One region of the Serratia sp. CoH_122_TC_1 genome, then DNA from elsewhere that is predicted to be linked to it. Evidence: predicted binding sites of a transcription regulator. Region 1 holds the regulator's gene; the other holds the start of a gene.
What was found. Region 1 encodes LexA, which represses DNA repair genes until DNA is damaged. Its sites were predicted from a motif close to TNCTGTATGTACATACAGNA; they were not measured.

Region 1 (8,147 bases):
AATCACTATCGCCGGTTCGCGGCTGTCGAGCAACCAAAATGCCGGGAAAGCATAGAGCACCAGCAACAGGCAGAACCAACGGTAGGTGACGCGGCGACCGAAACGGTCAGACAGCCAACCGGCAAGCGGGATAACCAGAAAACCGCACAGTGAAGCAATCATTACCGCCAGCGCCGGCACTGATTTATCCACCATCAGCACCTTGGCGACGTAACCCACGATAAACCCCTGGCACATATAGGATGGGCCGTTTTCGCCAATACGCAGGCCGAGCATGATCCAGAAGGCTTTGGTACGTTGCAGGTAGCTGCGGTTATCCGGTGCGACAGGGGTGTTATCCAGCATCCGCTGACGATTTTGCTGCAGCTCGCGTTCAAATACGGGGGTTTCACGCACGTGACGGCGCAGGTACAACGCCCCCCCGGCAATCAAGATGCTGGCGAGGAACGGAATGCGCCAGCCCCAGGCGATCAGATCCGCTTTGTCCAGTTGCAACACCAACAGCCACACCAGTGAGGCCAGTAACGTGCCGCTATTGGAGCCGACGGCAATGATTGAAGCGACCAGACCACGGCGCTTGGCCGGTGCGTATTCTGCCAGCATCACCGCGCCACCGGAAAGCTCGGCCCCCGCACCGAAGCCCTGAGCAAAACGCAGGATCACCAGACAAGTGGGTGCCCAGACGCCAATTTGTGCGTAGGAGGGGATCAGCCCAATCAGCGTGGTGGAAACACCCATCAGCGCGACCGTGGTGAGCAACACCACTCGACGGCCTTTGCGATCGCCAATCCAGCCGAACACTAACGCGCCGATAGGCCGGGCGATAAACCCGACGGAATAGGTAGCGAAGCTTGCCAATAATGCGACCATTGGGGTGGCTTCGGGGAAGAACACGTCGCCGAACACCATGCCGGCCGCCAGACCATACAGGGCAAAATCGACATACTCCATGGCGGTGCCGAGCCAACAAGAGAACGTGGCGCGCCAGAATTGACCGCGCCCCTCTTTGGTGGCCAAACGTTCGTCGGCCGCCAGCGTCTCACTGGCGGCCTGTGGGGTTGCAAGCGTTGTTTCGCTCATGGCATTGATATCCTCTTTTAGTCTGCGCCACGCCTTGATCGCGTGATCGCGGTAAAGATGGTTTCCCTGGTGTCGGCAAGAAGGTTTGCTGACAAAGTGTTGGACTGATGGCGATTCAACGCTGCGATGCAAGGGTATCTACGCGCGTAGATAAAACAATGCTGCAGAGGTGAAAGTTTGCTGACGATCACAGAATACCCATCGCTCCGGTGAACGAAGGTAAAGAAAACAGATGGCAGAAAGATGACATTGCGGTGCTTTTTCGGTGGTGATTTTGCGGTGTGTTACATCACGAATCAGCCTGCCGCTTTTGAATTTCTGCGTTACAATGGGCATCTGTTAACAGTTTGTATGGCCTGTCGCCGCCGTCACGCGTGGCGTCAGGCATGGAGTAGAACAATGTCTGGCAATAGGGATTCCATCCTGCCGTCGCTAACGTGGTTATCTGCGCAACATCCTCCCGTGCCCGCTGCCGTTAGCGACTGGTTGATGGAGTTAGGGTCCATGACTCGCCGTTTTGAGCGTCACTGTGGGCGTGTGCACGTTGAACCGCAGCGCGAATGTTTTGTCACCCGCGATCAGTTGGGTGACGAGGCCGAACACTTGCCGGACAGCCCGCGCTACTGGCTACGTGAAATCGTGTTACTGGGCGACAACCAACCTTGGTTGTTGGGGCGAACGGTGATCCCGCAGGAAACGCTTACTGGCCCGGATTTGGCGCTGGTGGATTTGGGCACGCTGCCACTGGGGCGTTATCTGTTCAGCAGCAATGAGCTGACTCGCGATTATATTCACATTGGCCGGCAAGAGAACCTGTGGGCGCGTCGTTCCCGCCTGCGGCTGGCGGGCAAACCGCTGTTGCTGACCGAATTGTTTTTGCCTGCTTCGCCACTGTATACGGCAGAGAGTACGGACCCAGAATGATGAGGAGAGACAATACCTTGGAGGGAAGCGTGATTCAAAGCAAGTGGCGGGCTTATAGCCATCTGATGCGCATCGATAAACCGATTGGCACTTTGTTGTTGCTGTGGCCGACGCTGTGGGCACTATGGCTGGCGGGGCAGGGTGTGCCATCGCTGTCTATCCTGTTGGTGTTTGTGGTTGGGGTATTCCTGATGCGTGCCGCCGGTTGCGTGGTGAACGACTACGCCGATCGGGCAGTCGATGGCCACGTGAAGCGTACCGCCGGGCGACCGATGCCGAGTGGCAGGGTAAGCGAGAAAGAGGCCAAAGTGCTGTTTGTGGTGCTGGTGCTGATCTCCTTTGGGCTGGTGCTGACGTTGAATGCGATGAGCATCTGGCTTTCGCTGGCGGCGCTCGCGCTGGCATGGGCCTATCCGTTTATGAAACGGGTCACGCATCTGCCGCAGTTTGTGTTGGGTGTCGCCTTTGGCTGGGGCATCCCAATGGCCTATGCTGCGGTGAGCGAATCATTGCCGCTGAGCTGTTGGCTATTGCTGTTGGCCAATATTTGCTGGACGGTGGCTTACGATACAATGTATGCCATGGTCGATCGTGACGATGACCTGAAGATTGGCGTGAAATCCACCGCCATTTTGTTTGGTCGTTACGACAAGCTGATCATCGGATTGCTGCAGTTTGCCACCTTGCTACTGCTGGTGTGGGTGGGGTACCTGGCGCAGTTGAGCGGTGCGTTTTATTGGTCGCTGTTGCTGGCGGGTGCCCTATTTATCCATCAGCAAAAGCAGATTGCCGGTCGCGAACGCGAGGCCTGCTTCAAGGCGTTCCTGGATAATAACTACGTCGGGCTGGTACTGTTTATCGGTATCGCGCTGAGTTATTGGCAGGCTTAACGGGCTACTGGTAATAAAAAAGGCACCCTTGGGTGCCTTTTTCGTTTCCGTATCAACGGATTACTCGTCTTTTTCTTCTGCTTCTTCGAGCGCAACCGACGGTGCGTTGGTTTCCGCTGGCATGCTGACACTCTCAATGGTCAATTTGATTTCTGGGGTGATCAAATCGCTCAGCATGCTATACACCTCCATGGTGTGCTCACGTACGGCATCGCCAATATCGTTGATATAGCCTTCTTCGCGCAGCGTTGCGACCAGGGTTGAGAATACCGCTTTGTCGAAGAACTCCGGTGCGTTGATGCCGTGCAGCACTGACAAACGCTGGGCCATAATCCGACTCTCTTTCTCCAGTGCTCCGCGATTAATGCTTGGATTCGCACTGAGGATAGACATGGTGATGGCATAGCGTTGCAGCGTTTCACGGATACCGGCTGCCAGCAATTGCAATGGCCGGATGCGTGCTGGATTCAGTACCAGAGCGTCACCCTTATCGCAGATCAGTTGCTGACGGATCATTTCGTCGATGAGCGGGCGCAGCACTTCCGCCAGTTGTTCTTTGTCGTTGTGCAAGAACAACTCCGCCTTCAGCATGGGGTAAATCAACCCGATCTGGCGCAGCAGTTCGGTGCGAGAAACCCGGCGGTGATGCATCACGATGGTGGCGATCAGTGAAGGCAATACCAGCAGATGATGGATATTATTGCGGTAATAGGTCATCAGCACTGCCTGCTCGCGCGGCAGAATGATGATATCGCCGATATTATCCTTCTCGACCTCAAACTTATTCATGTTCAGCGCGTGATCCAGCAGCTCATCCGGCGTCTGGGTCGGTACGGTGACATCGCTGGCATAAGGCACATTGCGCATCAGTTGCAGATAGCATTCCAGCTGTTCTAACAGCTGTTCGCGGGTCAGCGAGCGCTGGCGTGAAGCCAGTAGCGCCGTAGAACACAGGTTCATGGCGTTAGCCGCGGCGGCATTGTTGATACGCACCATGATCTTGGCAGCCAGATCGTTGACCGTCGGCGTTAACCAGCTTGGGCGCTGGGATTCGATCGGATCAATCGCGTCGCGCCACTGGGGCACATTCTGGTTCAGGTAAGTGGTCAACGGCAGTGGATCACCGAAGTTGACATAACCCTGGCCGAGATTACGCAGCTTGCGCAGACCACGCAGCATCTGCAGCAGGCTCTCCTTTTCTTTGGTCGCGCCACGCAACTCTTTAGCGTAGGTGCCCACCTCCATCACGTGCTCGTAGCCGATGTAGATCGGTACCAGTGTGATCGGGCGAGAACCGCCACGCAGCATCGCCTGAATGGTCATCGACAGGGTGCCGGTCTTCGGTTCCAGCAGGCGTCCGGTACGAGAACGGCCACCTTCGACAAAATACTCCACGGAGTAACCGCGGCTAAAGAGTTCGCCGAGGTATTCGCGGAACACCGTCGAATACAGCTTGTTGCCTTTGAACGTCCGGCGGATAAAGAAGGCGCCCAGGCGGCGGAAGATGGGGCCAGCCGGCCAGAAGTTAAGGTTAATACCGGCGGCAATGTGCGGCGGCACCAAGCCTTGATGGTACAGCACATAAGAAAGCAACAGGTAGTCCATATGGCTGCGGTGGCAGGGCACATAGACGATCTCATGACCATCTTGCGCTAACTGGCGCACGCGTTCAGCGTTGGTGACGTTGATGCCTTGATACAGCCGGTTCCAGGTCCAGCTCAACACGCGGTCAGAAAGGCGCACCGTTTCATATGAGAAGTCGGCGGCGATCTCTTCCATCAGTGCAATGGCGTTCTGCTGGGCTTTCTCATGGGAAATTTTCTTGCTGCGTGCTTCGTCTTCGACCGCTTTTTCGATCGCTTTGGACGCCAGCAGTTTGTTGAACAGGTCCTGACGGGCCGGCAGACTTGGGCCAACGGCAGCCAGACGCTGACGCGAGAAGTGCATTCGTGCCACGCGCGCCAGTTTTTGTGCGATGGTTTTGTCCGTGCCGTGTTCAGTCGCCATGCGACGCAGTGAGACGGTGTTGGAGAAACGCACAAAGCTGTCGCGGCCGAGCCACAACACGGCGAAGAACTTCTGTACGCCGTTGAGCAGACGTAGATGTGGCGTGCCGTGGCCTTCGCGGCCTGGGGAGCGACCAAACATCACCGAAACAGGCAGCATCTGAATATCGAGATCCGGATTACTGCGGTGCAGATCCAGATAGTCGTGAAACAGTTTTACTGATTCTTCTTTCGGTGTGTAGTAGCGGAACACGCGCGGGCCGTCGTGAATAAACACGTGGCTAGGCAGCACGGTGCCGTCTATCTCCAGCGGATTGAGAGGATCGGGCAGATCCTGCGCCAGGCACTGGGTGCGCAGCGTCAGTAAATCCGCCTTGGAATTATAAGGTAAAACATACAAAATCGGCCGTGAGGGATCCAACCCTAACTCCGTGACCGGATCTGAAGGGATAACCTTACTTCTTACCAACAATTTAAGTGGTAAATTCAATAGCTTATAATAAATTTTACGCCAACCTGACATAACAACGTGAAGCCTCTTGTTAGCAATGCGTCGCAAGCATACCAGAAACCGGGTAGCAGATCTGTGGTGTTGGAAAACCGAGAGCCGGAAGCATTTCCTGGCCTAGACTCTTTAATTATGACTTACCTCTGTGAAAGGCACTAAAAAACATGGCAAACCAAGCAACCGGCCTGACCCGTATTATTAAAGCCGCCGGCTACTCTTATAAAGGCTTTTCCGCTGCCTGGCAGCATGAAGCGGCGTTCCGCCAAGAACTGGTCGCCACCGTACTGGCTATCATACTGGCGATTTGGCTGGACGTGGGTGCGATAGCGCGCATTTTATTGATCGGATCGGTGCTGCTGGTGATGATCGTCGAGATGCTCAACAGCGCGATAGAAGCGATTGTCGATCGGGTTGGCACTGAACATCATGAGCTTTCGGGCCGGTCCAAGGATATGGGGTCGGCAGCAGTTTCACTGGCGATTATTTTGGCGTTGTTTGTCTGGGGCTCGGTGCTCTGGCAACACTTTGCCTGAATGGGGTGGCCCTGTTGCGACGTGGGTCGCTAATCCCTGATTTTTATTCATTCTTCGGTTCCCAAGCCGCACTTACCTGTATATACTCACAGCAAGACTGTATAAACAAACAGGGGGCGGAATGAAAGCACTAACTACCAGACAGCAAGAGGTCTATGATCTGATTCGCGATCATATTTCGTCCACTGGCATGCCGCCAACGCGCGCCGAAATCGCCATGCGTCTGGGGTTCCGCTCGCCAAATGCTGCAGAAGAACACCTGAAAGCATTGGCGCGTAAAGGCGTCATCGAGATCGTCTCTGGTGCATCGCGCGGCATTCGTTTGCTGATGGAAGATGAAGAAGGTTTACCGTTGATCGGCCGTGTTGCCGCCGGTGAGCCACTGTTGGCGCAGCAGCATATCGAAGGGCACTACAAAGTGGATCCTTCCTTGTTCAAGCCAAGTGCGGATTTCTTGCTGCGGGTCAACGGTATGTCGATGCGTGATATCGGTATTCTCGACGGCGATCTGCTGGCGGTACATAAAACTCAGGACGTGCGTAACGGCCAGGTCGTTGTGGCGCGTATTGAAGACGAAGTTACAGTTAAGCGTCTGAAAAAACACGGAAATGTTGTTGAGTTATTGCCGGAAAACAGCGAGTTCCAACCGATTGTGGTTGATCTGCGCCAGCAGAATTTCACCATTGAAGGCCTGGCGGTCGGTGTGATCCGCAATGGCGACTGGGTTTAATCCTCACGCCTACACATCGTCCTCTGATTTAAGTCGCCCCAGTTCTGGGGCGATGTCATATCTGATTCACTATATACCCTATAGCTTTCAAGTTGCAGCTAGGCGGCCAACTCGCTCATCCCCAGGCGCTTACTCAGGTAAGTAACTGGGGATGAGCGAGTGCAGATAACAACGCTGCAACTTGAAAGATGACGGGTATACACGGGAACATTCCACTATGCGCCTGCTTTCCGCCTTCACCAGCGATACCGATAAAGCCTTGTGGCGCCTCGCGCTACCGATGATCTTTTCCAATATCACCGTGCCACTGCTTGGGTTGGTCGATACCGCAGTGATAGGTCACCTCGACAGCCCTGTTTATTTGGGGGGCGTGGCGGTCGGGGCGATGGCAACCAGCTTCCTGTTTATGTTGTTGCTGTTTTTGCGCATGAGTACCACCGGTTTGACGGCACAGGCGCTGGGCGCACAAAACCCACAGGGATTGGCACGTGCCTTTATGCAGCCGCTGTTGCTGGCAGTATTGGCCGGCGTCGTTATCGTGTTGCTGCGCCATCCGTTGATCGATCTGGCGCTGCAGATTGTTGGCGGTGACGATGCGGTGCTGAAGCAAGCACGATTGTTCCTTGAGATCCGTTGGCTGAGCGCACCGGCAGCGCTGGCAAATATGGTGATCTTGGGTTGGTTGCTTGGCGTGCAATACGTGCGGGCGCCGGTCATCCTGCTGATAGTCGGTAATGTGTTGAATATCGTTCTGGATATCTGGTTGGTCATGGGGCTGGGCTGGAATGTGCAAGGTGCCGCGACGGCGACCGCCGTCTCTGAGTACGCTACGCTGCTGCTGGGTTTATGGCTGTCCTGGCGAGTGATGCGCATACGCGGTATTTCTGTTCCGATGTTGCGCCATGCCTGGCGCGGTAATCTGCGGCGTTTGCTTGCGTTGAACCGCGATATCATGTTGCGTTCATTGTTGCTGCAATTGTGCTTTGCATCCTTGACTATCTTCGGCGCCAGGCTTGGCGGTGACGTAGTGGCAGTAAACGCGGTACTGATGAATTTGCTGACCTTTACCGCCTATGCACTGGATGGTTTTGCCTATGCGGTAGAAGCGCATTCTGGTCATGCTTATGGTGCCAGAGATGACAGTCAATTGCGTAAGGTGTGGCGCGCGGCTTGCCGGCAGGCCTGTTTAGTGGCGCTAGCCTTTGGTGTGGTTTATGCCTTTGCCGGGCAGCAAATCATTGCGGCGTTGACCTCGTTGCCAGAACTGCGTGCGATGGCGAATGACTATTTACCTTGGCAGGTGGTGCTACCGCTGGTTGGGGTGTGGTGCTATTTGCTGGATGGCATGTTCATTGGTGCGACTCGCGGTGCAGAAATGCGTAACAGCATGGCCGTGGCGGCTGCGGGTTACGGTTTGACGCTGCTGACCGTGCCTGTCTTGGGCAATCATGGATTGTGGTTGGCGCTGGCGGTCTT
Region 2 (8,147 bases), on a different contig from region 1:
CAGCCTGTGCATTAAGCTTCTGGCGCCTTTTATCTAAAGGCGCGCTTTCTTCGCATTTTCAGGTGTAAACGCTAGGCAGTGAAAAGCAGTTTCAGTAATCTGTCGCACATCACCTGATTCGCGAAGGACACCAAGATGGAATTTACTACCCGCACTATCGCCGCGCGCAAACATATTGCGCTGGTGGCACACGATCACCGTAAACAAGCCCTGCTTGCATGGGTTGAAGACAATAAGTCCGTGCTGGAACAGCATCAACTGTATGCCACCGGCACCACGGGCAACCTGATCCAACGTGCCAGCGGTATTCCCGTACAAAGCATGCTGAGTGGGCCAATGGGCGGTGATCAACAGGTCGGTGCGCTGATTGCCGAAGGCAAAATTGATATGCTGATTTTCTTCTGGGACCCGTTGAATGCGGTTCCACATGATCCCGATGTGAAAGCGCTGCTGCGCCTGGCCACCGTCTGGAATATCCCCGTCGCGACCAACCGCTCTACAGCCGACTTCCTCATCGACTCATCGCTGTTCAAAAGTGAAGTTGAAATCGCGATCCCTGACTATCAACGCTATTTGCAGGATCGTCTGAAGTAACGATGAAGGCCTGGCCACCGCCAGGCCTCAGGTTTAAGGTTTCTTCTGCGATGGCACCCCGAGATCTTGCAGTTGTTCAACAAACACTGACGGACGCTCAGGATCCTGCAACAGCCACACTTGGTGTTTGGCGCGAGTCAACGCCACATACAGCAACCGCCGCTCCTCCGCATCTGGGAAGTCTTCCGGTTGAGGTAACAACACATCTTCCAGAACGGACTCACGTGCGACAGCAGGGAAGCCATCGTTGCCCTCGTGCAAACCGGCAATAATCACATATTCAGCCTGCTGTCCTTTACTGGCATGGATAGTCATAAACTCAATAGTCAGTTTGGGCCAACGGGTTGCGGCTTTGGACAACACTTGCGGTTTCAAATGATGGTAACGGGCTAATACCAAAATGCGCTCTTCAGGCTTAGCGTAACCACTCAGCTTATCCAATAAGTTCTCAAGCTGTTCATGCGGTAAAAGGGCCACCGATTTCTTATTGCCTTTACTCAGGCTGTTCAACGGTTTTTTCAGCTGATGAGGGTTCTGCTGCACAAAGCGATTCGCCACCTCACCGATACGTTCATTAAAACGATAAGTGGTATCAAGCGCGCACTGGGCACCTTCGCCAAAGTTCTCGGCAAATGCGGTGGTGAGCGTCAGTTCGGCACCGCTGAAGCGGTAAATCGCCTGCCAATCGTCTCCCACGGCAAACAGACAAGTTTGTTTATTCTGTTTACGCAGTGCAGCCAGTAATTGCGCACGTTGTGGTGAGATATCCTGGAATTCATCCACCAGGATATGCTTCCACGAGCTGACAAAGCGCCCTTTTTCCAAAATATTGACCGCCTGATGGATCAGACCAGAGAAGTCGACCGCACCTTCCTCTTTTAACGCCCCCTTCCAGGCTTTCAGCAAGGGTGCCATCAACCGGATGCGTTTTGAAAACAGGTCACGGACCTCTTCATCTGCCTGCTCTATCATCTCTGCCTGGCTACCCCCGTGCATGCGCATCAGCCCCAACCAGCGCTCGAGCCGCCCCGCCAGGCGTTCAGCCAGACGTTTGTCATGCCAAAAATCGCCTTCAGGCACCTCCCACTCAAGTTCTTCCGTTAACCATTGACGCCACCCTTTGGCCTGCGTTTTTTTCTCTGCACATTGCTGTTGCCAATGCGTCATCAGCAAAGCGCGCCGAGCCTTGCTGTCGGTTTCCAGCTTACTGATCGCCGGCACTTTACGATTACCCTGTTGGATGATCTGCAGCGCCAGGGCATGGAACGTTTTGGCCTGAATAGCCACCTTACCCAAACGCGCCTGAATACGTTCGTTCATCTCTTCTGCCGCCTGACGACCAAACGCCAGCAGCAATATCTGCCCGGGCTCAGCCTCCTGACGGCGCAGCAACCAACCTGCGCGAGCCACCAGCACCGAGGTTTTGCCGCTCCCGGCCCCCGCCAGTACCAATACGGAGTCTTCTCCATTGACCACGGCACGGCTTTGCGAATCATTCAGCGGTGAACTTTCGATGTTTTGGAAGAAATCGTGATGCGTCTCCAACATGCGTTCTGTCCACTGTTGATTGCGATGTGCAACGCTGCGTAAGCCGTGCTGCAACCATTGTTGGCAAAGCTGATAATCATCCCGACAGTTGTCGAACGTCTCAAGACGTGCCACCGGCATTGGCAGGGCGCCAAATGACTGGTGGATTTGTTGCTGTAATTTGCCCAGTTCGGATTTTTTAAACCACTTATCCTGTTGCTCGATACGTTGGATATGCTCAACCTGTTCTTGCAACACTCCCGCGCTGACCTCGCTCATCTCCGCGCTCCACTGCTGCCAGACCTGTTGCAAGTAATGATAGAAGCGCTGAGTTTCCTGCCATTCAGTACCATGCAAGCGCACGACTTTCTCATCTGGCAGCTCAAACTCCAGCTCGCCCCAGACGATACCGCGTTTGCATCTGACCTGAATTAATTGATTGAAAGGAATAAGGTATTCATGCTTTTCACCGCTCACCTCAACACCGGCGTGCAACAACCGCACACGATTGTAAGGATGCTGAGCCAGGTGTTTCCCCAGCGATGTCGCTTTAAGTTCCATATCGTCGCGCCATAACCATGTTGAGTTTAAATAACGGATACCTGCCAGTTTACCTGTGATAAGCAGTGGCACTCTAGCGCTAAAAAAAGGGTAGAATAGAATTTGCGTTTTGATACCAAGCGCAACCGCATCGCGGTTTGGCCATCATTAGAGCAGAATGACGACTATGCGTACTGTACTGAATATTCTTAATTTTGTGTTGGGCGGTTTTTTCACCACCCTTGGCTGGCTGGTCGCAACGGTATTTAGCGTTGTGCTGATCATCACCCTGCCACTGACCCGTTCCTGCTGGGAAATCACCAAGCTGTCTTTAGTGCCTTTCGGCAACGAAGCCATTCACGTAAATGAACTGTATCCGGAAAAAAGCAACGTGCTACTTTCCGCCAGCGGTTCGCTACTTAATATCATCTGGCTGATCCTGTTCGGCTGGTGGTTGTGCCTGTCACATATCGCCGCAGGTATTGTGCAGTGCGTGACAATTATTGGTATTCCGGTGGGAATTGCCAATTTCAAAATTGCCGCTATTGCCCTGTGGCCAGTGGGTCGTCGCGTGGTATCAGTTGAAATGGCACAACAAGCCAGAACTGAAAATGCACGGCGTCAGTATCAACAGCGTTAATTTTTTCTCCGTCTGAGGAGTTTTTCGTGCTTTCTTTTGCACCAGCAATACGCCGTTATGCCTACAACAGCAACCTGCTTTATGACCTGCGCATTTTTATCGCGCTGGCCGGCGCAGCCGCCGTACCTTGGTGGCTCGCCATCCCCAAGCTCACCATTCCGCTGACGCTGGGTGTCGTGGCAGCGGCATTGACCGATCTGGATGACCGTTTGACTGGCAGACTGCGTAATCTGGTGATCACGCTGGTCTGCTTCTTTGTTGCGTCCGCCTCCATTGAACTGCTGTTCCCTTATCCCTGGTTGTTTGCTCTTGGCCTGACCACGTCAACCTGCGGCTTTATATTGCTGGGCGCGTTGGGGCAACGTTACGCCACCATTGCGTTTGGAGCTTTACTGATCGCAGTGTATACCATGCTCGGCGCCTCGATGTATGACGCGTGGTATCAACAACCGACGTTGCTGATCCTTGGCGCTCTTTGGTACAACCTGCTGACATTGATTGGTCACCTGATTTTCCCCATCCGCCCTTTGCAGGAAAATTTGGCGCGTTGTTATAATCAGTTGGCGAATTATCTGGATGCCAAGGCCAACCTGTTTGATCCCGACGTCGAACATGATGCAGACTTGCCGTGGATGGACGTTGCCATGGCCAACAGTGCGCTGATGACGACGCTTAACCAGGCCAAGGTTTCATTACTGACCCGATTAAAAGGCGACCGCGGCCAGCGTGGGACCCGCCGCACATTGCACTACTATTTTGTTGCACAAGACATACATGAGCGTGCCAGTTCCGCCCACGTTCAGTATCGGGAGCTCAGTCGACAATTCCGTCATAGCGATATCCTGTTTCGTTTTCAGCGTTTGCTCAGTATGCAGGCGCGCGCATGCCAACAGTTGGCACAATCGATTTTGCTGCGGCAAAAGTACCAACATAACCCACGTTTTGAACCGGCATTTGGGCGTATCGATGAAGCGTTAGCGCAGATTACCGTTACCCCAGAGAACCGTGAGTTAACGAAAGCATTGACGCACCTGTTGAAAAATTTACGTGCGATTGACGCGCAGTTGGCGAATATCGAGTCTGAACAAGCACTGGCCAACGGCCAGGCGGAAGAAAACAGCTTGTCAGATGATCGTCTCACCGGCTGGAGCGATATTCGCTTACGTATTAGTCGCCATTTGACACCTCAGTCGGCCCTGTTCCGCCACGCCATTCGCATGTCAGTGGTGCTGTGCATCGGTTACGCCTTTATTCAGTTTACCGGTATGCAGCACGGTTATTGGATCCTGCTCACCAGCCTGTTTGTCTGCCAACCCAATTACAATGCCACGCGTCGCAGGCTTGCGCTGCGTATTATCGGCACGCTAGCCGGTATTCTTATCGGCCTGCCAATTCTCTATTTCGTGCCTTCGATTGAAGGACAAATGGTGCTGATTGTTATTAGCGGCGTCCTGTTTTTCGCTTTTCGAACCGTGCAGTATGCGCATGCCACCATGTTTATTACCTTACTGGTGTTGCTGTGCTTTAACCTGCTGGGTGAAGGCTTTGAAGTGGCCGCCCCCCGCGTTTACGACACCATTTTGGGGTGTGCTATCGCTTGGGCAGCGGTCAGTTTCATTTGGCCAGACTGGAAATTCCGCCAATTACCGGCAATCGTCAGTAAAACAATGAACGCAAACTGCCGTTATCTGGACGCAATTTTGGTGCAGTACCATCAGGGTAAAGATAACGGCCTTCCATACCGCATCGCCCGCCGGGATGCGCACAACAGTGACGCAGAGTTGGCCTCGGTGATTTCGAATATGTCTGCCGATCCCAAAGCCAATAAAGAGGTTCAGGATGCAGCCTTCCGGCTGCTGTGTTTGAACCACACATTACTGAGCTATATCTCAGCGCTGGGTGCACACCGTGAACGACTGAATAATTCCGCAACGCTGGATCTGCTGAACGACGCAGTATGTTATGTCGATGGTGCGCTGCATCTGGAAGAACAAGACAATCTGCGCATTACCCAGGCTTTGGAAAGCCTGGCTGAACGTATCCAACACGCGGCACCAGAACCGGAAAGCAAAGATCAATTGGTATTGCAGCAAATTGGGCTGGTAATTGAACTGTTGCCAGAACTCACGATGCTTAATGCACAAATAGGCAAATCGGCATGATTATTCGGGGTCTTTTATGAGGCCCCTAACGTCTGGATGATGCCCATGACGAAGCAACGACACGGTTCGCTCAAACCAACAGGTCAACTCGCTACGCAATTCAGAAGGTAAAGCCGCATGGTGATAACCGGCAATAGCCCCACCCAAGGAAAGCAGCACCCGTAGACCCAGGTTATGTTGCTGCTGCAATAAGCGAAGATAACTACGTTTAGCACCGTTCAACCGCAAGTCATAGACATTACGAATACCCGCTCGCCAGAGTAAACGCTCCATATTGATATCGATGTTTGGCAAGGTTTTAAGCCGACTCTGGTTATCTGTTTTGACTTGGAGCTCTCTGCGAGCTTCGCGAATAGCCTGCCAGGCGAGCCCGACGAGTTCATCGCGATCCCGCCACAAAACCTCATCCACCCAGTAATAACGCATGGTAATTGGCACCCCTCGCTTGGAGTAAACCATATTGACCATCCCGCGTGCACGAAAGGCGGGTTCCAAGGAATCCGTCGCCCGAAGGTACAGTTCTCCTTCAGCGATCAAGGCGAACATGACGCCGTCGGCCAGTAGCCCGTAACCACCGAATTGCGAGCGTGTAGTGATAACCCCTAATGCGTAAAAACAGGCTTTGGCCTGTGCGACCATTCCCGATGATGTCCCTTTCATAATGTTCTCCTGGTGTGAGTTACCGTCCTATCATTCCCCTCATCAATGAAATAAAGGTAACGTGAACAAGTAATTAGAAAAATACGCACTATCCGCAGCGATGCCAATCACTAAAGTTCATCGTCTAAAAAACAATCGCGATTATGAGACCTACTACGAATATTTGGGTTGATCTTATTCACAACAGGATGTACTGTATAAACATACAGTGACACTACGGGCGGGATACTTTATGCGTACTCAATCACTCTACAAACCCCATTTCAGCCACACCTCTTTTGCGGTGAACAATGCTGCAGAAAATACAGATGCCGGCAAAAAGAATGGCCTTATCAGTGAACTTGTTTACAACGAGCATCAGCCCGCTGTGGCACAATTGTTATTGCCCCTGTTGCAGCAACTAGGTCTGCAATCTCGCTGGCTGTTATGGCTGACTCCGCAACAAAAGCTGAGCAGATTATGGTTACAGCAGTCTGGGCTGCCGGTCGAAAAAGTGGTGCAGCTTAGCCAAATCAGTTCGCTAGATACGGTTGAAGCAATGGAAAAGGCGTTGCTGACAGGTAACTATAGTGTCGTACTTGGATGGCTACCCGATCTTACAGAAGAAGATCGTCTAAAATTAAGGCGTGCGGCAGAATTAGGTAACGCTTATGGGTTCATTATGCGTCCTCAACGTGACATAAACCCGGTTCACGGACACTGTTCCACCCTAAAAATTCACTCTTCTTTGTATCATTAAGTAAATTTAGGATTTTTCCCATCATTTTCATCACCCTCTAAGGGAACCTTTCAGGGATCAGGGACAAAGCGAGTGCGGCTGCGGTTCCGCACCAAAAAACGAGCGTAGATTTGCTCGTTTTTTGGTCGGTTAATGTTAGCAAATATGTACAATTCTGCGTTTTTTTTTAGAGCTTTATCACATCACACTTGTAACTTTCGCGCCACGTTGTAGACTTTACATCGCCAAGGTTGCTCTATAACGCCAGATAAACTGGCCGAGTAACAAACGAGGGCTCAAACCTTGGCGAAGGAATTTAACCAAGGGCTTAAAACAGCTTTAAAGCTCATTGCCTATTTGGATGATAACGAGGCGCAAAATGAAAAAGACAGCTATCGCATTAGCAGTGGCACTGGCTGGTTTCGCTACCGTAGCGCAAGCCGCCCCAAAAGATAATACCTGGTACACTGGTGCTAAACTGGGCTGGTCCCAGTACCATGACACTGGTTTCTACGGCAACGGTTACCAGAATGGTATCGGCAATGGTCCGACCCATAAAGATCAACTGGGTGCTGGCGCGTTCCTGGGTTACCAGGCGAACCAATACCTGGGCTTCGAGCTGGGCTATGACTGGCTTGGCCGTATGCCTTACAAAGGCAGCGTGAACAACGGTGCTTTCAAAGCGCAGGGCGTTCAACTGGCCGCTAAACTGAGCTACCCAATCATGGACGATCTGGACATCTACACTCGTCTGGGCGGCATGGTATGGCGTGCAGACTCCAAAGCTAACTACGGTGCAACTGGCCAACGTCTGAGCGATCACGACACTGGCGTTTCTCCGTTGGCAGCTGTTGGTGTTGAATACGCACTGACCAAAAACTGGGCTACCCGCCTGGACTACCAATTCGTTAGCAACATCGGTGATGCAGGTACTGTCGGCGCTCGTCCAGACAACACCATGCTGAGCCTGGGTGTTTCTTACCGTTTCGGTCAGGATGATGTTGTTGCTCCAGTTGCTCCAGCACCAGCTCCAGCTCCAGTTGTTGAAACCAAGCGTTTCACTCTGAAGTCTGACGTGCTGTTCAACTTCAACAAATCTACTCTGAAAGCACAAGGCCAACAGGCTCTGGACCAGCTGTACACTCAGCTGAGCTCTATGGATCCTAAAGATGGCTCTGTTGTAGTTCTGGGTTACACCGACGCAGTTGGTTCAGAGCAATACAACCAGAAACTGTCTGAAAAACGCGCACAAAGCGTTGTTGATTACCTGGTATCTAAAGGTATTCCTTCAGACAAAATCTCTGCA

Region 2: the regulator LexA is predicted to act here: its motif matches at 6,315-6,334, upstream of sulA (SOS-induced cell division inhibitor SulA).

What each region holds. Positions count from the first base shown of each region.
Region 1 covers NZ_JBXWLA010000005.1:50,312-58,458, forward strand. The annotation lists gene AC2FC2_RS07790 (MFS transporter) at 1-1,080, opposite strand, end outside; gene ubiC (chorismate lyase) at 1,480-2,004, shown strand; gene ubiA (4-hydroxybenzoate octaprenyltransferase) at 2,001-2,894, shown strand; gene plsB (glycerol-3-phosphate 1-O-acyltransferase PlsB) at 2,955-5,423, opposite strand; gene AC2FC2_RS07810 (diacylglycerol kinase) at 5,573-5,941, shown strand; gene lexA (transcriptional repressor LexA) at 6,063-6,671, shown strand; gene dinF (MATE family efflux transporter DinF) at 6,889-8,147, shown strand, end outside.
Region 2 covers NZ_JBXWLA010000001.1:29,982-38,128, forward strand. The annotation lists gene AC2FC2_RS00160 (DUF2057 family protein) at 1-15, shown strand, start outside; gene AC2FC2_RS00165 (methylglyoxal synthase) at 136-594, shown strand; gene helD (DNA helicase IV) at 628-2,682, opposite strand; gene AC2FC2_RS00175 (YccF domain-containing protein) at 2,849-3,301, shown strand; gene yccS (YccS family putative transporter) at 3,328-5,463, shown strand; gene AC2FC2_RS00185 (TfoX/Sxy family DNA transformation protein) at 5,464-6,123, opposite strand; gene sulA (SOS-induced cell division inhibitor SulA) at 6,356-6,862, shown strand; gene ompA (porin OmpA) at 7,221-8,147, shown strand, end outside.